Regions from separate parts of the Salinivibrio sp. ML323 genome, predicted to be linked through region 1. Evidence: predicted binding sites of a transcription regulator. Region 1 holds the regulator's gene; each other region holds the start of a gene.

Region 1 (5,568 bases):
ATCCGTGAGGCGACGGTGGTGTGCATGGGTGCTGGCGCGGCCGCGGTTGCCTGTATGGAGCTATTAATAAAATGTGGTGCGCAGCGAGAAAAAATCTATATGTTGGATCGTAAAGGCGTGATCCATACGCGTCGTGATGATATCAACAAATACAAGCAGCTGTTTGCCAATAACACCGATAAACGTACCCTCGAAGATGTGATTGAAGGCGCGGACATGTTCGTTGGCGTATCTGGCCCTGACTTACTCTCACCAGAGGCCTTGAAGCTGATGGCAGACAAGCCCGTGATATTTGCCTGCTCGAATCCGGATCCTGAAATCCACCCGGATGTGGCACATCAAGTCCGGGATGATCTGATCATGGGAACCGGGCGTTCGGATTATCCCAACCAGGTCAATAACGTACTTTGTTTCCCGTTTATTTTCCGTGGTGCATTGGATGTGCGTGCCAGTGAAATTAACGATGCGATGAAACTGGCCGCGGTCGAGGCCATTCGCAGTTTGGCCAAAGAGCCGGTGCCACAAACAGTATTAGACGCCGCCGGCTTGTCTTCGCTCAGCTTTGGTCCTGATTACATCATTCCCAAGCCCATGGACGCGCGTTTGTTGCCGAAAGTAGCACGTGCAGTGGCGCTGGCGGCCGTCGAAACCGGCGTAGCTCGTATCGAGATGCCAGAAAACTATATGATGTAGCGAGGCATGTTGTCATGCGTAAGTGGCAGACAGCACGATGCTGCAGGTAATGAAAAACCCGCCGGTTGGCGGGTTTTTTTAGTATTCGCTATCGTCGAATTCGATACCCAGCTCTTTCATGATCCGACGCGCTTCGGCGGGGATGCTGTCGGGTTTATCCTTACGGATATCGTCATCGGTTGGCAGAGGTTGACCGGTGTAGGCATGAAGAAATGCCTCACACAACAACTCGCTGTTGGTCGCGTGACGCAGGTTTTGCACCTGACGACGAGTGCGCTCATCAGTAAGAATTTTTAGTACTTTTAATGGGATAGAGACGGTGATCTTCTTTACCTGCTCTTTCTTTTTACCATGTTCGGCATACGGATTAATGTAGTCGCCGTTCCACTGCGCCATGTCTCACCTATCTTGATTAAGGAATACCCAGGATGATGCTGCGGAGATTTTAGCTATATTAACCGCCACATGCAAAGGAGTGTAGACGTCTAGAAGTATTGACGTCCCAAAAAGCGACGGGTAAGGTGGCAGTATGACGCCTGGATCACGCCCACCATGCGCAAACAGACTAGCAAGGACAGATAATGACAGAGAAAAAAACCGACACCATCGCCGTTCGCACTGGGATTGGCACCGACACCCAGCACCATGCGGTAGTGCCTCCCTTGTATTTATCGACCAATTACCGTTTCCCGGCTCTGGGGGATGTGCCTACCTACGACTACGCGCGAGGCGGCAACCCAACGCGTGCGCAGTTGGAACAAGCGCTGACTGACTTAGAGGGGGGCGCGGGTGCGGTAGTGACTAACTGTGGCATGTCGGCGATAAACTTGGTGTTATCTCTATTGGAGGCGGGTGATCATATCGTCGCCCCGCACGATTGTTATGGCGGCACCTATCGCTTGCTCGAATCACGCGCCAAACAAGGCATTTGGCAGGTGAGTTTTGTCGATCAATCCGACCATGAGGGGTTGGCGCAGGCATTGGCTAAGCAGCCCAAGTTGGTGCTGGTGGAAACTCCATCTAATCCACTTCTACGCGTGGTCGATATCGCAGAAATAAGCCAAAAGGCCCATCAAGTTGGGGCCCGGGTGGTGGTGGATAACACCTTTTTATCGCCCGCCTTGCAAAAGCCGTTTGCGCTGGGCGCGGATATGGTGGTCCATTCCACCACCAAGTTTATTAATGGTCACTCCGATATTGTCGGTGGCGCGGTGGTCGCGCGTACGGATGAATTGGCAGACACACTGGCTTGGTGGGGAAATTGCCTAGGGGCGACGGGCAATGCCTTTGACAGTTATATGACATTGCGAGGGTTGCGTACACTGGGCGCGCGCGTTAAACAACACCAGCACAACACTGAAGCGGTACTGAGCTACCTACAAACGGTGCCGGCGGTGCGGAAAATATACTATCCCGGGTTGGCCTCTCACCCTGGTCACCAAATTGCTGCGCGTCAGCAAGCGGGGTTTGGTAGCATGCTGAGCCTAGAGTTAGAGACCGACCAAGCTGGTGTGGCGCGGTTTATTGACGGCCTTTCGTTATTTGCTCTGGCCGAATCGCTAGGGGGCGTGGAAAGCTTGATCACTCACCCTGGCTCGATGACGCACCGAGCTATGAGTGACGCCGCGCAAGCAGAAGCCGGCATTTCGCCGACCTTATTACGCTTGTCGATTGGATTAGAAGATGCGCAAGATTTGGTCGCCGATTTGGCGAATGCTTTTGCCCGTTTAGGGGACAACCCCCGATAGAGGCTGCGCCGCCGTGCGCGCCGTTTTACCGAGATTGATAGACATTAAGAGAGACCTTGCCATGCATGCGCAACCGATGGAAACGTCCCCAGAGTCACCACGCCAATTACACAAGTTTGGTGGCAGTAGCCTTGCGAGCCCTGATTGCTATCGCCGCGTGGTCGATGTATTGACCGCGCATGCGAGCCAGCAAGACTTGATCGTGGTGTCTGCGGCAGGAAAAACCACTAACCAGCTGATCATGTGGTTGGCGCAATTAGACAAGGATGGACGAGTGGCGCATGAGACCTTACAAACGGTGCGCGCCTTCCAGCAAGATTTGATTGAAAACTTGGTGGATGGAGAGACAAAACAACAGCTAGTGGATGCACTTTATGCGGATATTGCCACCATCGCGTCGCTGGGCGATAAGGGCGTGAGTGAAAATGACAAAGCTTACGTGCAAGGTTTTGGTGAGGTCTGGTCGGCGCGCCTGTTGGCCCAGTTATTGAAGCAGCATCAGCGTGCGGCGGTGATGTTAGACTCACGCCAGTGTTTGCGCGCCGAGCGCGCCGCTCAACCAGAAGTGGATCGGGGGGCGTCCTGGCCTTTACTGCAAAATCAGCTTTCGCAGCATAGCGATACACATGTGGTGATCACTGGCTTTATGGCACAAAACCAAGCGGGAGAGACGGTGCTGTTGGGGCGCAATGGCTCCGATTACTCGGCTACTGTCTTGGGGGCGCTGGCGGGCGTCAGCCGTGTGACTATTTGGAGTGATGTCGCCGGGGTGTATAGCGCCGATCCTCGCCATGTTGATAATGCCTGTTTGCTACCTTTGATTCGTCTTGACGAGGCGGGCGAGCTGGCGCGTCTTGCCGCTCCCGTGCTGCATAGCCGCACCTTACAGCCGGTGGCGCAAAGTGCCACCGACCTAACCTTGCGTTGCACCCAAGCGCCGGATAGCGGCTCAACACGTATTGAACGCGTATTAGCCACCGGGCGCGGGGCAAAAATCATTACGGCGTTGGATGAGGTAAGCTTACTCCAGTTTGATGTTGCGCGAGGACAAGACTTTCAGGCGATAAAGCAGGAGCTTAGTCGGATTTTGTCACAGCTGAAGGTGCAGCCACTGGCAACCGATTATCAAGACGATCAATACCGAATATTGTTGGCATTTACCACAGAAGTGGTGGCGCTAGTAATGGCGCAAATTCAAGATGCTGGCCTTTCGGCTGAACTCAAACTGCGTGAAGGCTTTACCATGGTGGCGGCTGTAGGAGCGGGCGTGGTGAACAATCCCGTCCATTGCCATGGCTTTTATCAACAATTGAAATCCCAACCGGTGGAGTTTATCAGTGAGTCTGCGTCTGGACTGAGCATGGTGGCGATCCTTCGCCAAGTACATACTCAAGCCCTCGTCGCTAGCTTGCATGATGCCTTGTTTCAAGCCCAGCGCCGGATCGGTTTGGTGTTGGTGGGCAAAGGCAATATTGGCACCCGCTGGTTAAGCCTTTTTGCCGAGCAAAAAGCACACCTGGAAAAACGCCATGGCAAGGAAGTGTCATTGATCTCAGTGGTGGACAGTCGCAACCAGTGGCTTGATTTCGCCGGCATTGATGCCACGCAGGTATTAGAGGGGTTTGATGAGCGTTGCGAGCCTTATTTTGATGACGAATGGCTCACCCGCTTACTTAATCACCCGTATGACGATGTGATTGTATTGGATGTTACCGCCAGTGCGTCATTAGCGTACTTGTACCCGCGACTGGCAGAGCATGGCTTTCACTTAATCTCCGCCAACAAAGAAGCGGGGGCCGCGCCAGCCGAGCAGTATCACGCGATTCAGCAGGCGTTTAGCAAAACCGGGCGCCATTGGCTCTACAATGCGACCGTGGGCGCAGGGTTACCCATTAACTACGCGGTGCAAGATCTGCGTGAAAGTGGCGACACGATTGTTGCGCTGTCTGGGATCTTTTCTGGCACCTTGTCGTGGCTGTTCTTGCAATTTAGTGGTGAAGTGCCATTCAGCGTATTACTGGAACAAGCATGGCAGCAAGGGCTCACCGAGCCTGATCCTCGGGATGACCTGTCGGGTGCCGACGTGGTGCGTAAATTGGTGATTTTGGCACGCGAAGCGCGCATGTCGCTTGAGCCAGAGCAGGTCAAGGTCGAATCCCTGGTGCCTAAACCACTGGCTGATCTGTCTTTGGATGCGTTTCTTGATCATGCCCACCAAATGGATGAACAACTACAAGAGCGATTAGACAAGGCGCATAAAAACCGGTCAGTGCTCCGCTATGTCGCGCGCTTAAATGCTCACGGTAAAGCGCAAGTGAGCCTAGAAACCTTACCCAGCGAGCACCCACTGGCTCATCTGTTGCCGTGTGACAATGTATTTGCGATTGAAAGCCAATGGTATCGCGAAAATCCATTAGTCATTCGTGGCCCCGGGGCGGGACGTGATGTCACGGCGGGCGCCATTCAATCCGACTTAAATCGCTTGATAAGTCGCCTTCACTAGTCTGCTCGTGGATAACCGTGATCAAGCTGTCTACGCGCTGCGTAGACAGCTTTTTTTGTGTGAAACATGGGCAATCTAGGCGCATTTTGGTGGCCGCGTCGTCTATCTTCATCACACCATGAGTATTTTTCATGGCCCGTATCGTTGACATTTTCATCGAATCACGACAATCTTTAGACATATGGACGTCTAAACGTATAAGTATAAAACACAGCAGATACAGTCATACTGAACAGCGCCGTTCGGTGTCAGGGAGAGGATATGAGCTACACGCACGCAGGCCACATTGATGCACTCAATCAGAATATTGCTGACTTAGATGGCGATATTAATGTCTCATTCGAGTTTTTTCCGCCCAGCACCCCAACCATGGAGGAGACGCTTTGGAACTCCGTGCATCGCTTAAAAGCGCTTAAACCTAAGTTCATGTCGGTGACCTATGGCGCCAACTCGGGTGAGCGTGATCGCACCCATGACATCGTGAAAAGCATTCATGATCAAACCGGTATCGCCGCGGCGCCCCATCTAACCTGCATTGATGCCACTGAAGATGAGCTTCGCCACATTGCCCGCGACTATTGGCAGAATGGCATCCGTGACATTGTGGCGTTACGCGGGGATTTA
Region 2 (6,400 bases), on a different contig from region 1:
CACCGAGTTTGCGCGTAAAGCCGCCAAGCGCATTGTGCTGCCAGAAGGTGACGAGCCACGCACCATCAAGGCCGCCGCTATCTGTGCCGAGCGTAAAATTGCTGAGTGTGTGCTTTTAGGTAACCCAGAAGAAATTAAACGTGTTGCCGATCAGCAAGGCGTCACCCTGGGCGCAGGCGTTGAAATCATTGACCCAGTAAAAGCGCGTGACAAATATGTGGCCCGCTTGGTTGAGCTGCGTAAGAGCAAAGGCATCACCGAAGTGATTGCGCAAGAGCATCTGGAAGACACAGTCGTACTGGGTACCATGATGCTAGAAGCCAACGAAGTGGACGGTCTGGTTTCCGGTGCCGTGCACACTACCGCTAACACCATTCGCCCACCGCTGCAGATCATCAAGACAGCGCCGAACGCCTCTTTGGTGTCGTCGGTCTTCTTCATGCTGCTGCCTGAGCAAGTGTTGGTTTACGGTGACTGTGCAATCAACCCGGATCCAAACGCAGAACAACTGGCTGAAATCGCAATTCAATCGGCCGATTCTGCCACCGCATTCGGTATTGAGCCGCGCGTGGCAATGATCTCTTACTCGACCGGTAGCTCAGGCAAAGGGGCTGACGTGGATAAAGTTCGCGAAGCGACCCGTCTTGCCAAAGAGAAGCGTCCTGATCTAGTGATTGATGGCCCACTGCAGTACGACGCGGCCATCATGGAAAATGTGGCTAAGTCGAAAGCACCGGATTCACCGGTTGCCGGTAAAGCGACCGTGTTCGTCTTCCCAGACTTGAACACAGGTAACACCACCTACAAAGCGGTACAACGTTCTGCGGAGCTGGTGTCTATCGGTCCAATGCTGCAAGGCATGCGCAAGCCGGTGAACGACCTGTCTCGTGGCGCACTGGTAGACGACATTGTATACACAGTGGCACTGACCGCTATCCAAGCGAAACAAGCGGAAGACAACGGCCAAGTGTAATTTGCACAACGCCCTGTCGAGATAAAACAAAAGCCAGCACCCGTTGCTGGCTTTTTTGCGTTTGCGTTCACAACGTGACATGCCAACGCGATCTAGCATGGCGTATCCATTCTGGTTTTGGAGTCGAAGATGGCTAACGAATTCGATCCCGTCACACTACGGCATACCCTGCACCAAACCCCTGAGCTGTCTAACCACGAAGCCCTCACCGCCCGCACCATCGCTGCCCAATTGCGGCAATTTGGCTTTCACCCTACCACTGATATCGGTGGTCACGGGATCCTGGTCACCATTCAAGGCGCGGCACCAGGGCCCACCACCTTGCTACGTGCCGATTTCGATGCGCTGTCGATTGAAGAGCGTGGATCACTGGCTTATTGCTCCCAGCACTCAGGCGTGATGCATGCCTGTGGCCACGATGGTCATACCGCGGCGTTGCTGGCCGTCGCCGCCGAGCTTAGCCACACGCCACCCGCTCGTGGCACTGTGCTGCTCGCCTTTCAGCCTGCCGAAGAAACCGGCGAAGGCGCAGCGCGTATGTGCGAGTCCCCCGCACTTACCAACGCGCAGATTGATAACGTCTACGCCTTTCACAATCTCCCCGGCTTTAATCAGCATCAAATCGTGGTGCGCCCCGGCACCTTTGCCTGTGCCTCGACCGGGGTCGCTATTGAGTTGTACGGAAAAACTTCTCATGCCGCCTACCCAGAGCGTGGGATCAGCCCTGCCAGTGCGATGACAGGCGTGATGCATACCCTGACACAACTGCCCGACGTCTACCCTGACGCCAACAGCCTCGTCACCTTGGTTCACGCCCAGTTAGGAGAGCCTGCCTACGGCGTCGCCCCCGGCCAGGCGACCGTGATGGCCACGTTGCGCAGTGATGACAACGCCTGCTTTCACGCCATGAAGGCCGACTTAATCGACAAAGTGAACACGCTGGCGGCTCGGGCAGGATTAACGGTCAGTGTTAGCTGGCATGAGCCCTTTATCGCGGCCGAGAACAGCACGCACCATACGCAGCATGTGGTCAATGCCGCGCAGTCGTTAGGGTTAGCCGTTCACAGGCTCACCGAGCCCATGCGTTGGTCGGAGGATGTGGCCGAATTTCTTGCTCGTTGGCCAGGGGCGTTATTTGGCATTGGCAGTGGTGAGCATCATCCACAGCTGCATAACCCTGATTATGATTTCCCAGATGCGATTCTCCCCACCGCCAAAGCGCTCTTCACCGCGTTGGTCGCTGAGCATCACGGCTGCATCACAGGCTAATCACGCCCTACCCCAGCGCCAGCCAAACGCCAACACCCACCATCAAGGTGCCGGCGACACGGTTGAGTAATTGCACGTTGCCTCTTTGCTGCAAAAATTGACGCAACGTGCGACCGCCACTGGCATACAGCATCAAACAGCTAAACTCGGTCAGCAGAATAATCAACACCAGCACACTTAACTGGCTAGGCAGCGCTAATTTAGGATTAATAAACGGCGGCAACAGTGAGATCATAAACGCCCAGCCTTTCGGGTTAGCAATCGCGGTGACAAATCCTTGGGCCGCCAAGGACCACGCAGACGCTTCACTGGGGCTAGCGTCATCATCCTCAGGAATGGCCATTTTCCCGCGAGATCGCCACATTTGCACCCCGATAAACGCCAGATAGGCACCACCGACGTATTTGAACACCTGAAAGATAGACGGATAATTAAGCATCATCGCCGCCACTCCAATCACCGAGGCAATCGCCACCAGCCCCACGCCAATTAACTCGCCCCACATCATATGCAGGCTACGCTTAACCCCGATGGTCATTCCCAGCGTCATCGAGAGGGTCATACACATCCCAGGCGTCACAGAGACGAGGAAAAAGGTCGGGATAAACAAGGAAAGCATGGTGGTATCAATCAAAGCAGTTGGCATAAAGCGTAATCAGAACAAAGCACTACAGGGGCCTCTAGTAAACGCCCTTTATCGTTTGAGATCAAGCTGACTGTTGAGTTTATAACCAAGCGATTGGACTTATTGCCATTTAGACGTCCAGAAGTAAAAATATCCATTGACTTAATTTTGACTAACTCATAGCATCAATAACCAGAGCGACAGCAAGAATGTGGCACAAGCCGCTGAGTGAGTCTGCTGTGATCAAATTATTCGCCAAGGACATGTGATGATTGAGATAACCAACCTCAACAAGGTATTCGAACTCGGGGAGCGCCGAATTCATGCCCTTAATGACATCAACTTATTTATTCCCAAGGGGAAAGTATTTGGTGTGATCGGTGCCTCCGGCGCAGGGAAAAGTACCCTGATCCGGATGGTTAACCTGCTCGAGCGCCCAACCAGCGGCTCAGTCAAAGTGGGTGGGACAAACCTCACCGCGCTACCCAGCCGCCAGTTGACCCAAGCGCGCCGTAAAATCGGGATGATTTTCCAACACTTTAATCTGCTTTCGTCACGCACCGTTTTCGACAATATCGCCCTACCGCTTGAGCTAAGTGGCTCGAGCCGCGATGAGATCGAAACCCGCGTAAGCGAACTGCTCGATTTGGTCGGCTTGACCGATAAGCGTGATGTGTATCCTGCCAGCCTCAGTGGCGGACAAAAACAGCGTGTCGCCATTGCCCGCGCACTGGCGCCAAGCCCTAATGTCTTGCTTTGTGATGAAGCCACCAGCGCACTGGATCCGGCCACCACCCAATCGATTTTGTCACTGCTGCAAACCATCAACCAAAAGCTCAACCTCACCATTTTGCTGATCACCCACGAAATGGACGTGGTCAAACGTATCTGTGACGACGTCGCCATCATTGGCGACGGTGAGCTGGTTGAATCCGGCCCGGTAGGCGAGATTTTCGCGCACCCCAAATCCGACTTGGCGAAACAATTTATTCGCTCAACCCTCGACTTGTCAGTGCCGCATGATTTCGCCCAGCGCTTACAACAAGAATACTTTGAAGGCAGCTACCCGTTAGTGCGCCTCGAGTTTACCGGTGCGACGGTCGATGACCCATTAATCAGCCAGATCTCGCGCCTATTTGATATCGACATCAGCATTTTAAGCTCAGATATCGACTATGCCGGTGGCGTGAAATTCGGCCTACTCCTCGCGGAGATCATGGGCCCCAAAGAGGCGGTTGAAAACGCCATTACTTACCTCAACAAGCATCACGTCAACACGGAGGTACTTGGCTATGTTGATTGATCAACTCACCCAATGGGTTAATGAAAACAGCGCCCTTATCAACTTGCTCCTCGAGGCTACCGGCCAAACCCTGTATATGGTGTTTGCCTCCGGCATCATGGGCTTTGTGATTGGCATCCCACTAGGCGTGTTACTGCATGTGACCAAACCCGGTGGTTTGCTGGGTCAACCACAAGTTAACCAGGTGCTTGGCGCAGTCGTGAACATTGGCCGCTCCATCCCCTTTATTATCTTGCTGGTGGCGATTATTCCGTTTACCCGCATGGTGGTTGGCACCTCGATCGGTACAGCGGCGGCGATTGTGCCACTGACCGTCGGCGCGATTCCATTTATTGCCCGCTTGGTTGAGGGGGCGTTACTGGAACTACCGGCAGGGCTAGAAGAAGCGGCCAAAGCGATGGGCGCGAACCCATTCCAGATCATTTATAAAGTGCTGATACCGGAAGCGTTACCCGGCATCATCAATGGCGCCACCATTACCTTGGTCACCTTAGTGAGCTACTCAGCCATGGCCGGTGCCGTCGGTGGCGGCGGCCTCGGGGATGTGGGCATCCGCTACGGCTATCAACGCTTTGATACCACCGTCATGCTGATTACCGTTGTGATGCTGGTGGTCTTAGTACAAGCGATTCAATCTTTTGGTGATTACTTGGTGCGACGCGCCGATCACCGCTAAATCAAACACAATAATGACGAATATGTTGCAAACAGGGAGACAGACAATGAAAACCACCATTAAAACGCTACTCGCCACCCTTGGCCTTGCCTCTACCTTGGTGCTGACTGGCTGCGGCGAGAAAGAACAAGCCGCGACCGATACCAACAGCATCACCGTGGGCGTGATGGCCGGCGAAGAAGCACAAGTGGCTGAACACGCGGTGAAAGAAGCGAAAAAGCTCGGCCTGGATGTAGAGCTAATCACCTTTACCGATTACGTCTCACCAAACGCGGCACTGGACGATGGTTCAGTCGACGTGAATGCTTTCCAACACAAACCTTATTTGGACGCACAAATCAAAGACCGTGGCTATGAGTTCGCGATTGCTGGCAACACCTTTGTGTATCCAATTGCGGCCTACTCTTACAAGCTAGATAGCGTCGCTGATCTGCCAGAAGACGGACAAATTGCCGTGCCTAATAACCCTGCTAGCCTCGGCCGCTCATTACTACTGCTTGAGCAACAGGGCATCCTAGAGCTTAAAGAAGGCGCAGGCATCAACGCCACCAAGCTCGATATCGTTGAAAACCCGAAAAACATTGAAATTATCGAACTGGAAGGCCCACAACTGCCTCGCTCACTGGAAGATGTGGACATTGCTATCATTAATAATACCTTTGCTGCGGGCATCGGCCTAACGCCAAACAAAGACGGACTGTTTGTTGAAGGTAAGGACTCACCGTACGTGAATCTGATTGTGGCGCGCAAAGAAAACGTCGACGCAGAAAACGTGAAAACCTTTGTTAAAGCTTACCAAACTGACGCGGTTTATAACGCCGCGATGGAAATCTTTGACGGCGCAGTGGTAAAAGGCTGGTAAGCTAGCGTCACAATATGTTCGCTCAGACGAACGCAGCGACGCTAACGAGTATCGATAGCTAAACAAAATGCCACAGTGACTGGTGAAGTGACTGTGGCGTTTTTTAACCTTGGCCAATAGCGGGTTAACTTGCTGCCGTGACCGGAAGCACGCGTTTTAAAATATCCGCCAGCGTCACCACGCCAATCATTTCCCCCTCTTTACTGACCACCGCAAGCTGAACGCTGGCCTCACGCATGCGCGCTAGCGCTTCGTAGATGGGCGTGTTGGCATCTAACACATAGGCATTGCGAGCGACATCGCGTGCGAGTCGGTCTGCCGGTTCAAGTAGCGTATCCCGCACGTGCACCACCAACGGCTTAAGCCCCTCGTTGCCAGTCATTAAAATACGCAGATGCCCTGACGCCATGGCGACAGCACGCACCTCTGCCACCGTTGCATGTTTATCAACATGTGCCATCACCTGCCCCTGGGTGACCAAGGTTTCGATTGCAATCGAACTCAGATCGATCAACCCCGACAATTGCCGTTGAATCGCTGGTTGCAAGGTTCCCACTTGCCCAGAATGCTCAACCAATTGACGAATAGTCTGAATATCTTGTCCCCCGACCGCGGCGCTTTCTACAGGCTCAACCCCTGAGGCTTTCACCAAGCGATTAGCAATACGATTGATCCAGCGAAGTAACGGACGT
Region 3 (12,762 bases), on a different contig from region 1:
ATACCGCGCAACCTTGTGTTTTTAACAATTTATTCAAATAGTTAACAATTAATGAGGCAGAAAAGCCCAACAAAAAAGACAAAAACCTGCCAATATAGACTTTGGTCGAGTTGTCATCGCGGTTTACTCAGGCTAATTTATGCGCAGCTGTTTAAAACTATGACGCTGATGCACTGCGTAAGACACCGAGTAATGGGCAGTCAGCGGTCATATCAAGCATTAAGTGTACAACCACCGTGAGTGGACAACCTAACCTTAACAACGCAACGCGTTATCAATGGAGTGAGACCATGGCAGAGCAAGAAAACTACCGAGTCGCTATCGACATCTTAACCTGTCATCTCGGCATGAGCTTCGATGAGGCCTGCTCAGAGCTTGGGTTAGCGTCGGATGACGCGTCAGCTGCACGCCAGATGGCCGAGGTTCAGCAAAGCCTAATGGGTGTGCAAGACGACCAAAAGTAATTGTCTACCCGAACTGCCTACCTAAATAGACAAAAAGCCAGCACAGCGCTGGCTTTTTTTGATCGCTATATTCCCACAATATGTTTACAACGGCGTAATATCTAAGTGGATCGCACATTGTGCTGGCGAAGCATCGGCAGCAAACGGCAAGTGCCCGAGACAAGGCGCATCTAAATGCGCATCCAGATAGCGCATCATTTCGTCACTGTGCTGCGCCTTGGGATCAACGGCGTTTGCGACCCATCCGGCTAATTCAAGCCCGCGGGCACGAATGGCCTCTGCAGTGAGCAAAGCATGGTTTAAACAGCCAAGTTTAATCCCCACTACCATGATCACTGGCAGTTGGTGGGCAACCACCCAATCGGCCAGCGTTTCAGTCTCACTCAGTGGCACTTGCCAGCCTCCAGCCCCTTCTACCAATACCGGGCGAGCCTGCTGTTTTAAATGCGCGAGCCCATCACTCAACATCTGGGTATCGATGGGCTTGTTGGCTAACACGGCCGCCCAGTGCGGCGAACACGGCGTTTCTAACAATACTGGGTTGATCGCGGCATACGGCAATGCAATCGCACTGGCGCGCTGTAAAGTGACAGCGTCACTATTTAGTTGGTAATCAGGCGCTAAATCGGCACCAGCGGCAACAGGCTTATAACCCACCGCTTGATAGCCCTTTGCGATAAAAGCGTGCAACAGCGCCGCCGTGGTATAGGTTTTTCCCACTTCGGTGTCGGTGCCGGTAATAAAGTAACTGTCATGCATGATGGTGAATCACTATGTAGCCAATTTGATAGGTCGCCGGTAAGGTGTTGGCGGCGAGTGTAAAACGCTGATACGCCTTTTCTACCGCGCTAAACTGCGCTCTTGTCGCCAGCCCTTGCTGCCCCGCCCCTTGCGGGCGATAGGTGGCACCAATGCCTTTTAAACTTTTCATCACCGCATGGGCATTGGCAAAGGTCAGCTGTTCGCTTTCTTGCAACACGGTTGCGTGCATCAGCCCGGCGCGTTGGGTCGCCTGCTGTAACTCTGAGAAGGAGATAAAGCGGTTCACTCGTGACGTGCCGCATGCTTGTTGCCATGCGCTGTCGAGCTCACACAAGGATCCGGTCAGCAGAGTCGAAACAAGGATTTGCCCGCCGGGTTTGACGACCCGACGCAGCTCCGCCAATGGCACATGCAAATCGTCGCACCATTGCAATGCTAACGAGCTAAATGCCAGATCGACACTGTTATCAGCCAGCGGCAAATGCTCCGCATCAGCTTGTACGCCTAGCATGGCATCGCCGCAGCGCGCTTTTGCCGTTGCAAGCATAGGGGCGCTGAGATCCAGTCCAATCACTGTCTTAGCGTAAATCATCCACTGCTGGGTGAAATAGCCGGTGCCACAGCCGACATCTAAAACGGTGCCGAGGCGGACAGCCTTTTGCTCTGACTCAGCCAATGCCATCAACCGCTGGCCGACACGGCGCTGCAGCGTCGCACTGTCGTCATAATGGGTCGCAGCTCGGCCAAACGCTCGAGCAATCGCTTGTTTATCGGCGACGGTCATGCTGTCACCCCACACGCTTTGTCGCTCGCTAATACCGGCTTCAGCGCCTCAATCAGTGCGGTGATATCTGTTTTTTGATGTTGCGCGGACAGGCTGATCCGCAGACGTGCGGTGTTGGCAGGCACAGTCGGTGGCCGAATCGCTCCTACTCGTATATGGGCTTTCATCAAAGCGTGATTCACCTGCTGTAACGCGGCCAAATCGCCGATAATCAGCGGCTTGATCGGGCTAGGCGTCGCAAGTAGTCGCGGTAAATGCTGCCGATTACCAGCGGGCGGTTCGAAAACAGACGTCGTCTCTAACCAATCGTGGAGCCCTTGCGCTAGCTGTTCAGCATGGGCGCTGAGTGTTTCTCGCCGCCAGTGCTCTGTTCGTGCCAGCCTAATCGCATCCTCAATGAGTGCCGCTTGCACCGGTGGCATAGCCGTCGAGTAGACATAATGGCGAGCGAACTGGCGTAAATAGTCAATGATGGTGGGAGAAGCCAACACTGCCGCGCCGGCGACGCCCAGGGCTTTTCCAAACGTCACGATTAAAATATCCGGCCGCGCGCCACGACTGATACTGCCCTCGCCTTCTTGCCCTAACACGCCAATCCCATGCGCGTCATCCAGAGCCCAGAGCGCCCCCGATTGGTTGGCCATCGCGGCAAGGCTTTCGGTTGGCGATACATCACCATCCATGCTAAATACCCCTTCCGAGACAATCAGCGATGCGGAAGGCTGGGTTTGCTTCGCGAGCAGTTGGCGAAGGTGTGCCATGTCGTTATGACGAAAGCGCCGCTGGGTGGCAGGGCTCAATACGCCAGCCTCAATCAAAGAGGCGTGGTTGAGTTTATCTTGAAACAAGGCATCGTCTTTACCTAACAGCGTAAACAGCAACGCCTGATTGGCGGCAAAACCACTGTTAAACAGTATCGCTTGCGGGTAACCGAGCCAGTCACACAGCTGATCACAAAGGGATTGATGCGCCGCGGTAAAACCGGATACCACCGGCGAGGCCGTTGCACCCACACCCCAGCGTTCAAGGTGCTGCTGCGCCTTTTTGACCAGACGCGGCTCTTGCGCGAGGCCTAAGTAATCATTACCGGCAAAGTTGCGCCATGACTCGGCGACGGCATTGTCACCACTTTGCCGCCATAAGCCTTGTTGCTGGCGTGCAGCCAGTTCGTCCTGATAACGACGGGTCAGCGCTGATGTTGCTTCAGTCATAGAGATTTAGATGCTGGCATCGTAGAACAAATCGCCTTCTTGCGGGCGCGATGCCACTCGCTCAGCCACTTGCTCAAGTAAGTCGTGCTCAGTGACTTGATCGGGCTTTTGGCTGACCGCTTCGCGATTGATACCCAGCTTTTTAAATAGCTGCATGTCCGCGTCTTCGTCTGGGTTTGGTGTGGTCAACAGCTTACAACCGTAGAATATCGAGTTGGCGCCCGCCATAAAGCACAAGGTTTGCATTTGCTCGTTCATGTCTTCGCGTCCGGCAGACAGCCGCACTGCCGATTTGGGCATCATGATCCGCGCCACCGCGATAATGCGGACGAAATCGAACGGGTCGACGTCATCGACGTTCTCAAGCGGTGTGCCTTTCACTTTAACCAGCATGTTGATCGGCACGCTTTCTGGGTGCGCGGGCATATTGGCCAGCTCAACCAACAAACCTGCGCGATCGCGGGCACTTTCGCCCAGGCCAATAATGCCGCCAGAACACACCTTCATTCCCGCGTCTCGCACATTAGATAAGGTATCGAGGCGTTCTTGATATGTCCGCGTGGTAATAATGTTGCCGTAAAACTCGGGCGAGGTATCGAGATTGTGGTTGTAGTAATCCAAACCCGCCTCCGACAAGGTTTTGGCTTGCTCGGCATCCAACATGCCCAGTGTCATGCAGGTTTCCAGCCCTAATTCTTTCACGCCTTGGATCATATCGAGCAAATACGGCATATCGCGTTGCTTGGGGTTTTTCCAGGCGGCCCCCATGCAAAAGCGCGTCGCGCCTGAGGCTTTGGCTTTTTCTGCCGCTTCGAGCACGCGTTCCACTTCCATTAAGCGCTCTTTTTCAACATCGGTGCGATACCGCGCACTTTGCGGGCAATATTTGCAATCTTCTGGACACGCGCCGGTTTTGATCGATAACAGCGTGCTGACTTGCACTTGGTTGGCAGGATGATATTCACGATGCACCTGCTGCGCTTCAAACAGCAAATCCATGAAGGGTTTATCGAACAATGCTTGCACTTCCTGTGCGGTCCAGTTGTGTCTTATTTCCACGCGGTTTTCCCCGTTGTTGTCGTTTTAATGCTTGGCTAGTCTACCCACAGACGTTAACCTGTCAACACAACAAGATTACACTGGTTTACATCTGATTTATTTATGACCATAAACACCCATTTTGACCGTGAACATATCTGGCACCCCTACACTTCAACGCTCGACCCTTTGCCTTGCTTACCTGTCTCACACGCAAGCGGCGCCGAGCTATATCTTGAGGACGGCACCGCTTTGATTGATGGCATGTCGTCATGGTGGGCAGCCATTCACGGCTACAACCACCCTGCTTTGAACGCCGCAGCGCATCAGCAAATCGATAAAATGTCGCATGTGATGTTTGGCGGCCTCACCCACCAGCCCGCGGTATCGCTTTGCGAGCGCTTAGTCACGCATTCACCCGCCCCGCTCACGCAAGTGTTTTTGGCCGATTCAGGATCTGTGTCGGTAGAAGTGGCGCTTAAAATGGCGATGCAATATTGGCAGGGACGCGGCGAGTCGCGCGCACAGTTTTTGACCTTGCGTCATGGCTATCATGGCGACACGTTCGCCGCCATGTCGGTGACGGACCCTGATAATTCGATGCACAAACTCTACAAAGGTTTTTTGCCCCAGCATCATTTTGAGCCCTCCCCACAAAGCCGCTTTGACGGTGAGTGGAACCCTAACGACATACACCCTATGCGCGACGCACTCGCCACCCACCATGGCCAACTGGCCGCGGTGATCTTAGAGCCCATCGTGCAAGGCGCAGGTGGAATGCGCTTTTATCATCCCGAATACCTGCGTCAAGTGCGCGCTCTGTGCGATGAATTTGATGTACTGCTGATTGTGGATGAAATCGCCACCGGATTTGGCCGAACAGGAAAACTATTTGCTTGCGACCACGCGGGGATCAGCCCAGATATACTCTGCGTCGGTAAAGCATTGACTGGTGGCTACATGACCTTGGCCGCCACGCTCACCACCCGCCATGTGGCTGATACCGTCTGCAGCGGTGATGCAGGCTGTTTTATGCACGGTCCCACCTTTATGGGCAACCCACTCGCCTGTGCCGTGGCCTGCGCCAGCATTGATACCTTGCTAGAAAGTGACTGGCCGCAGACGGTCGCGCACATCGAGCAGCAGCTGAAAACTGGCTTAGCGCCTGCTCGCGCGTTGGAATCTGTGGCGGACGTGCGTGTGCTTGGCGCAATTGGCGTGATAGAGCTGACCAAACCGGTGAACCTGGCCGATATTCAGCCCTTGATGACCGCCCAAGGCATTTGGGTTCGCCCGTTCGGCAAACTGGTGTATGTGATGCCACCTTATTGCATCCGCGACGACCAACTTCATCAACTCACTCAAGGCATGATCACCGCAATTAAGCAGTTTTTTGGTGAGTAGATAGGGCGTCAGTCACGATCGTATTGAAGTTAACCATCGATGTCGGAGGCGCCGTGCAACGGGCGCGCCACTTACATCGAGTCATGAGGGTCTCATCGCATTAGCGCTTGTCCGACCTACGCGTACTTTAACGCCGATGGTGCCATTGGCGTAGGTGACACAAGCCCCGGTAATATGTCAACCACTATGCACTATGTCGCCTGGGCGCCTGTCACGATCGATGCCGAATTTAACCCCGATGTCGGAGGCGCGCCACTTACATCGAGTCATGAGGGTCACATCGCACTAGCGCTTGTCCGACCTACGATTGATTCAAGATCTTGAATACAGAGCGCTTCGCTTCTAGCGGCTAGAAACTAAAAGAGCAGCTCGTATTCGTATTGGGGCTCTTGCTCTTTCTGTATTCCGTCAGATGGTGCCATTGGCGACGTTGACTTTTGGGGCGGCAAAACCGCGGAAAATATTGTGAACAGAAAGCAGCGCAAATACGCCCACCACTATACCAAGGTGCCAGGCTTCGCTAACGCCCAAACCCAATAGCGCCATACTCATCAACGCAGAAATAATCATCTGTCCGCCACCGGAGAGCGCAGCGACGGTGCCGGCTTGGTTAGAGTAAGGCTGCATCACCTGCGACTGGGCGCACGGCAGCGCAATCCCGTTGCCAAATACCATAAAGAACTGCCCGATCATCAGCAATAAAGGGTCCATCGGAGTCAGCCATAACCAAACCGCAGAGATGAGCTGCATCATCGGTGCCATCAGTAGCATGCGCTTAGTACCCAAACGCGGGCGAATGCGCGACACTAGCGTACTACCTAGCAATAAGCCACACGTGGGAATAAGCGCCCACAGCGCATATTGATCCGAGGTCATCCCGATGCGCTCTTGCATTAAAAACGGCATCAGCGACACCGTGGTGATCACCAAGGTAAAGTTCAGCCAGCTAATACTGGCGAAATAGAGAAAGTATGGTGTTTTTAGCAGTGCGCCATAACGGCCAAGTATCACCTTCACATTGGGCAAGGGTGAACGCGCGTGCATGCTCTCTTTGAACAGAAAAAACAGCACGCACCACACCAAGCTGGTGTACACCATCAGCAAAATAAAGATCGCCAGCCAGCCTAGATTGTGGTTAACGAACCCGCCAATAACGGGCGCCACGATGGGCGTGAACGACGCCACCATAATCAAATACGACATCGCTTGCGGCAGTTGATCCCCCGAATACGAGTCACGCGTAAAGGCGCGTGAGAGCACGGCACAGCAGCCGGTTCCCATTCCTTGAATACAGCGGCCAATGACCAACCCCGTGAAACTGGCGCTAAAGCTCACCATCACGGTTAAACCAATCAAAGAGAGTAATACACCGGCTAACAATACACGGCGACGACCAAGCGCATCTGAGATAGGCCCATAGATAAACTGTGATGGCCCGAACCCGAGTAGATAGGCAGAGATCAGTAGCTGGACATTGTCCATACTGAGGTTGAAATCACGAGCTATCCAGGGCAAAGACGGGAATACTAAGCCCATGCTGAATTGCCCAATGCTGACGGTCAGGCATGCCAGCAATACGGGCGACCAATTAAATGGGCGACTAGCCGATTGCATCCAATTTCCTATGCGTTTTAGTGATGTGGGGAGGTAGATCTCGCGACCCTAACACAGTGTGGATCAGCGAATCGCTACCATGGTAGCAGCAATAACTGTATGAGTGGTAAACAAATAGTGCCGTTTGGCTATCGGCCAGCATTGCACTGACCGATTATATGGGGTGACGGTGATTTAGAATGCTGGCTCTATGGTGCCATTGAAGGTGTCTTGCAAAAATTGACGTGTTTTGTCGGACTGGAATAACGCGAGTAATCGCTGATACGTCGGGTTATCTTGGTCGTCTTTGCGCGCGGCCACTACCATCACCGCGAGAGGCGCATTTTTGGATTCCAAGAAAATGCCCTGCTCGCTCGGATCAAGCCCTGATGACATCACATAGTTCATAGTGATCGCCGCGGCATCGACATCTTGTAAGCTGCGCGGCAGTTGTGCGGCCTCGACTTCAACAAATTCGAGCTGTTTAGGGTTGGATTGAACGTCCTGAAGCGTGGCTTTAAAGCCAACATTGTCAGCCAAAGTAATCAAACCTGCGTCTTCCAGCAATAACAGCGCGCGACCGGCATTAGTGGGATCATTGGGGATCGCAATTTGTGCGCCATTTGCTAACGCCTCAATATTGTCGACTTTGTCAGAATAAACCCCCATCCGCATTAAGATCGAACGACCAACCGATACTAACTCGCTATCGTGGTTTTGGTTAAAATTATCAAGAAACGGCTGATGCTGATAACTGTTTAAATCCAAGCTGCCATCCGCTAAGCCTGCATTAGGCGAGATATAGTCGGAGAACTCCACGACCTCAACATCAATCCCCTCCTCTTTCGCTTGCTTAGCCACCGACTCAACCACTTGCGCGTGGGGACCTACCGTCGCGCCAATTTTAATCGTTTCATTCTCCTCAGCGCATCCTGAGAGCAATACCGCGACGAGCAGTGACGCGAGACTGACACCAAGTTGTTTTATCTTCATTCCCTTTACCTTTCTTATTGGCCGTTTAGACATCCAGAATGCCACAGCAGCAATCAATGTCAATATGATTAGCGCCATCCAAAGCCTATCTTGATCGCATGCGCCCCACGACGCGTAGTGGGGAGCATGTTGAATCAATAGAAGGAGGCATCAGTATGACTAAGCTGTTTCCTTTGCCCCTGTTTTTGCTACCGGGTGGCAGGGCAAAACTGCGCATTTTTGAACCCCGCTATTTACGCCTCGTCCGAGAGTGCTCTGCAAACCAAGAGGGGTTCGTGCTGGCAATGATGCAGGGAAAACGCCTGTACAAATACGGCACACTGGTCGACATTGTCGATTTTGAAACACTCCCTGACGGCTTATTGGGGATTACGATCGCCGGCCGTCAACGTGTGGAAATTCTATCGACCGATCAAGACGCCGATAAGTTGTGGGTGGGTGACATACGGGCTCTCAATGATTGGCCTCATGATGAGTATTTGGATGATGACCAAGCCGACGATAAAGCGCATATTGCAGCCGGGCTAAAACATGTCTTTGCGGCCCATCCTGAGCACGCAGAGCAATATGAGGCGGCCCCTTTCGACGACTTAACTTGGAGCTGTCAGCGTTGGCTGGAGATATTGCCGCTTTCTAATGCGCAAAAACAATGGTTTATAGCGCAAGAATCGGCAGAAGAAGCGAAACAATTCATCAGTCAGCTTCTTGAAGAGGAAGTCGAGTGATCCAATCACTGCTACTCACGTACTGGTAGCCAAATGGACGGCTACGACAGATAGGACTCAACTATGACTGCGCCACAAACCATGTATACTGAGACCACCATTTCCAGACGGGACACGCGTGCCAACATGACTGACGTGACGAAGGAAGAGTTGTCTGCATTATTATTAAAAGTCTCGGAGAAGCGCGACCGCGCCGCTTTTGAACGTCTTTTCCGGTTTTTTGGTCCCAAGATCCGCTCGTACGGTGCCAAGCACCTTCGCGCTGACGGCCAGGCGATGGAATTGGTACAAGAAACCATGTTAGTGGTGTGGCGCAAAGCCCACTTGTATAACTCGGACAAAGGCGCAGCGACCACGTGGGTGTTCACCATTATGCGTAATATTAGCTTTGATATGTTGCGTAAGGTGCAATCGAACCGGGAAGACAATTTCAGTGATGATATTTGGCCCGTGCTCGAATCCGGCCAGCAGGACAATGAATCGGATGCGGGTGCGCAATATATGATGGATCAAGAGTTGCTGTCGTTCATTGATGAGTTACCCGACGTGCAACAACAAGTGGTAAGAGGCGTTTATCTGAAACAGCTTACCCATCAAGAGTTGTCAGAACAGTTGAACGTGCCGCTGGGCACCGTAAAATCCCGATTGCGTTTAGGTCTGGAAAAGCTCCGCAATCACCTGGAGGTAAAACAATGATTAAATATCACCCATCGACCGATTTACTCGATGCGTTTGCAGCTGGCAAACTGCCCACCTCGATGGCGATTGCGTTGTCAGCGCATGTTGAGCTTTGCCAGGAATGCCAAGCATATGTCGCCGCTGCAGAAGCTTCGCTTGCACAGACCGTGTTCGACGAGGAAGAAACGGCCGCTACTGATTGGGATTGTGCGGCTGAAGACGAAATGCTTGCTGCCATTTTCGAAGATACGGCCGCCAATGATGGTGCCGTCGATGCACAGGCGCCCGTCCGTGCAACACAAATAAGTGTCAGTGACAAAACCTACACACTGCCACGCGCGCTACAACGCTTTAGTGATTCCAACTGGTCATCATTTGGCAAAGTGCAGCGCGCTCGATTGAACCTTGATGAAGGAGCGACACGTGCCAGTTTCCTTCATATTGATGAAGGCGGCTCGGTGCCAGCGCACACCCACAAAGGTTATGAATTAACACTGCTGCTTGACGGTACCTTCGAAGATGAAAGCGGTGAATACGTCCCGGGCGATTTTATCTTGCTCGATAGTCGTCATCACCATACGCCATTCACCCAACAAGGCTGCCTATGCTACACGGTTGCGAATGCGCCGCTCTATTTCACTAAAGGCGTAAGCAAACTACTCAATACCGTGGGACATGCGATTTACTAAAAATTTCTGTGTTAGTTGTTATCCTTCTGGCGGCTGCGAAGCCGCCTTTTTTTATGCTAAAGAGGCAACAGAATGCATGCATTTACTCGGCGAAGCTCCCCGTTATCATCATTAATCTCGCAGCGATAACAGAATAATTACACCTGGTAAACCTTTACTTAATGACAACTCTCCGCCCCAGCCCTACATAACTAGTGCAAAGTAGTAATTTTCTCTTTACATCAGGTGAATCAAACTGGTTTAATTCGTCACTTCTAACGATTCATTAACAGCCATTGATAATAAACACAGTGAAGTGAGAGTCACATGAGTCAAACACAACTCGCCAGTGTCAGCCGAGGCAACTCGTTGGTACTTCAAATCCTTGTCGGTATTCTTGCCGGCGGTGTCCTTGCATACCTGTCTCCTGAGTGGGCAGCGAATGCAGGACTGTTCGGACAACTCTTCGTCAGCGCGTTGAAAGCCGTCGCCCCCATTTTGGTCTTCGTTTTAGTGGCAGCTTCCATTGCTAACCAAAAGCAAGGACAGCGCGCCAACATGCGTCCCATTATTGGTCTATATCTTGTCGGTACGCTGGCTGCCTCACTGACGGCAGTCACCATGAGTTTCTTATTCCCAACAACCTTGGAATTTGCCACCACAGATGCCAGCATCACCCCACCAGAAGGGATTGGCCAGGTATTGAGCACCTTGCTTTTCAATATCGTGGACAATCCAGTCAGTGCATTGATGAACGGTAACTACATCGGGATCCTCGCTTGGGCGATCGGTTTGGGGATTGCTTTGCACCACGCATCAAATGAAACCAAGCGCGTATTTTCCGACGTGTCAGAAGGCGTGTCGATGATCGTGCGCTTTGTGATCCGTTTTGCGCCTTTGGGTATCTTCGGTTTGGTCGCCAGCACACTGGCTAAAAGTGGCTTTGATGCCCTAGCAGGTTATATGCACCTTCTCGGTGTGCTATTGGGTAGCATGTTCACCATCGCATTGGTGGTTAACCCAGCGATTGTGTACTTCAAAACAGGTCAAAACCCCTACCCACTGGTTTTAAAATGCCTACGTGAAAGTGGCATAACCGCCTTCTTTACCCGTAGTTCAGCCGCTAACATCCCGGTGAATATGCAACTGTGCCGCCGTCTTGAGTTGGATGAAGACACCTACTCGGTTTCGATTCCACTGGGTGCAACCATTAACATGGGCGGTGCGGCGATCACCATTACCGTATTGACGCTGGCAGCAGTTCACACTTTGGGTATTGAGGTGGATATCGCCACCGCGGTGCTACTGAGTATTGTCGCGGCAGTATCAGCCTGTGGTGCATCTGGTGTGGCCGGCGGCTCATTGCTGTTGATCCCACTGGCCTGTAACTTGTTCGGGATCCCACAAGAGATTGCCATGCAGGTGGTAGGGATTGGCTTTACCATTGGCGTCTTGCAAGATTCCGCGGAAACCGGCCTCAACAGCTCAACCGATGTGGTATTTACCGCAGCCGCTTGCATGGCTGAAGAAAGAAAAAATAGTTAACGTCGCTATTTAAAGAAACACTTTCACAAAAGCAGGTGCGAATCACCTGCTTTTTTTATCTCTGATAGACAGGACAAAGCCATCATTCAGGTTAGTTTTTCAGCGTTGCCAGGCGTCATAGCACTGAAACGACGACCCCTATCCTTCCAGCACTTTCATCAGCAAATTGCCATCGTACATGGCTTGTTTGACCATCGCTGCGCCAGGCATGGTGGCTTGGGTATAAAAATAGCTCTCTTCCAACAACAGGTGCTTACTATATAACGGGATGGTTTGGGTCTTTAAACACTCCATAATCGCGGGATAAAGCACGCTCTTGGCACGATTAAACTCTCCGCCAAAGAGTATTTTTTCTGGATTGAATAAATTCACTACAATCGCGATAGCCGTACCCAGGTGATGCCCCAACTCAGTGATCACCTGATGCGCGAGCCCATCGCCTGCCACCGCCGCGTCGCAAATGCCGTCTATGGTTAATGGTTGACACTGTAACTGGCTCGCGTGCCCCTCATCCAGTAGCGTCTGTACCTGTTCATACACGGCAGAGAGACTGGCGACCGTCTCAAGGCAACCATAGTTACCGCAAAAACAGCGTTTGCCGAAAGGCTTAATCTGGATGTGGCCCAACTCGCCCACATTGCCAATACGCCCTTGAAGGACTTTACCCTCGAGTATGATGCCGGCACCGACCCCATTATGAACAGCCACCAACACTGCACTATCGGATTCTTTCGCGTTGCCAAATAACTTCTCTGCCAACGCCCACGAGCGCGTATCGTTACCGACAAATACTGGCAGCCCCGTCTCACGGTGTAACACTGGCCCCAGCGGCATATGATCAACCTCAAAGTACGGCATCTGGATCACTGTGCCTTGCGCGCTGTTCACCAATCCAGG

The links. The regulator MetJ, encoded in region 1, represses methionine synthesis genes. The targets are predictions, from matches to a motif close to TTAGACNTNTANANGTCTAA.
Region 2: the regulator MetJ is predicted to act here: its motif matches at 2,998-3,017, upstream of metN (methionine ABC transporter ATP-binding protein MetN).
Region 3: the regulator MetJ is predicted to act here: its motif matches at 8,275-8,294, upstream of BZG13_RS07415 (MetQ/NlpA family ABC transporter substrate-binding protein).

The regions. Positions count from the first base shown of each region.
Region 1 is NZ_MUES01000006.1:54,695-60,262, reverse strand. It holds gene BZG13_RS06060 (malic enzyme-like NAD(P)-binding protein) at 1-693, shown strand, start outside; gene metJ (met regulon transcriptional regulator MetJ) at 772-1,089, opposite strand; gene metB (cystathionine gamma-synthase) at 1,275-2,441, shown strand; gene BZG13_RS06045 (bifunctional aspartate kinase/homoserine dehydrogenase II) at 2,503-4,944, shown strand; gene metF (methylenetetrahydrofolate reductase) at 5,206-5,568, shown strand, end outside.
Region 2 is NZ_MUES01000004.1:39,208-45,607, forward strand. It holds gene pta (phosphate acetyltransferase) at 1-973, shown strand, start outside; gene BZG13_RS04205 (amidohydrolase) at 1,103-2,242, shown strand; gene BZG13_RS04210 (LysE family translocator) at 2,250-2,888, opposite strand; gene metN (methionine ABC transporter ATP-binding protein MetN) at 3,136-4,170, shown strand; gene BZG13_RS04220 (methionine ABC transporter permease) at 4,160-4,846, shown strand; gene metQ (methionine ABC transporter substrate-binding lipoprotein MetQ) at 4,893-5,708, shown strand; gene BZG13_RS04230 (CNNM domain-containing protein) at 5,833-6,400, opposite strand, start outside.
Region 3 is NZ_MUES01000007.1:104,227-116,988, forward strand. It holds gene BZG13_RS15355 (hypothetical protein) at 291-464, shown strand; gene bioD (dethiobiotin synthase) at 549-1,223, opposite strand; gene bioC (malonyl-ACP O-methyltransferase BioC) at 1,216-2,010, opposite strand; gene BZG13_RS07395 (aminotransferase class I/II-fold pyridoxal phosphate-dependent enzyme) at 2,007-3,221, opposite strand; gene bioB (biotin synthase BioB) at 3,228-4,280, opposite strand; gene bioA (adenosylmethionine--8-amino-7-oxononanoate transaminase) at 4,389-5,663, shown strand; gene BZG13_RS07410 (multidrug effflux MFS transporter) at 6,072-7,277, opposite strand; gene BZG13_RS07415 (MetQ/NlpA family ABC transporter substrate-binding protein) at 7,452-8,249, opposite strand; gene BZG13_RS07420 (LON peptidase substrate-binding domain-containing protein) at 8,405-8,974, shown strand; gene BZG13_RS07425 (sigma-70 family RNA polymerase sigma factor) at 9,038-9,670, shown strand; gene BZG13_RS07430 (ChrR family anti-sigma-E factor) at 9,667-10,341, shown strand; gene sstT (serine/threonine transporter SstT) at 10,648-11,865, shown strand; gene mlc (sugar metabolism global transcriptional regulator Mlc) at 12,004-12,762, opposite strand, start outside.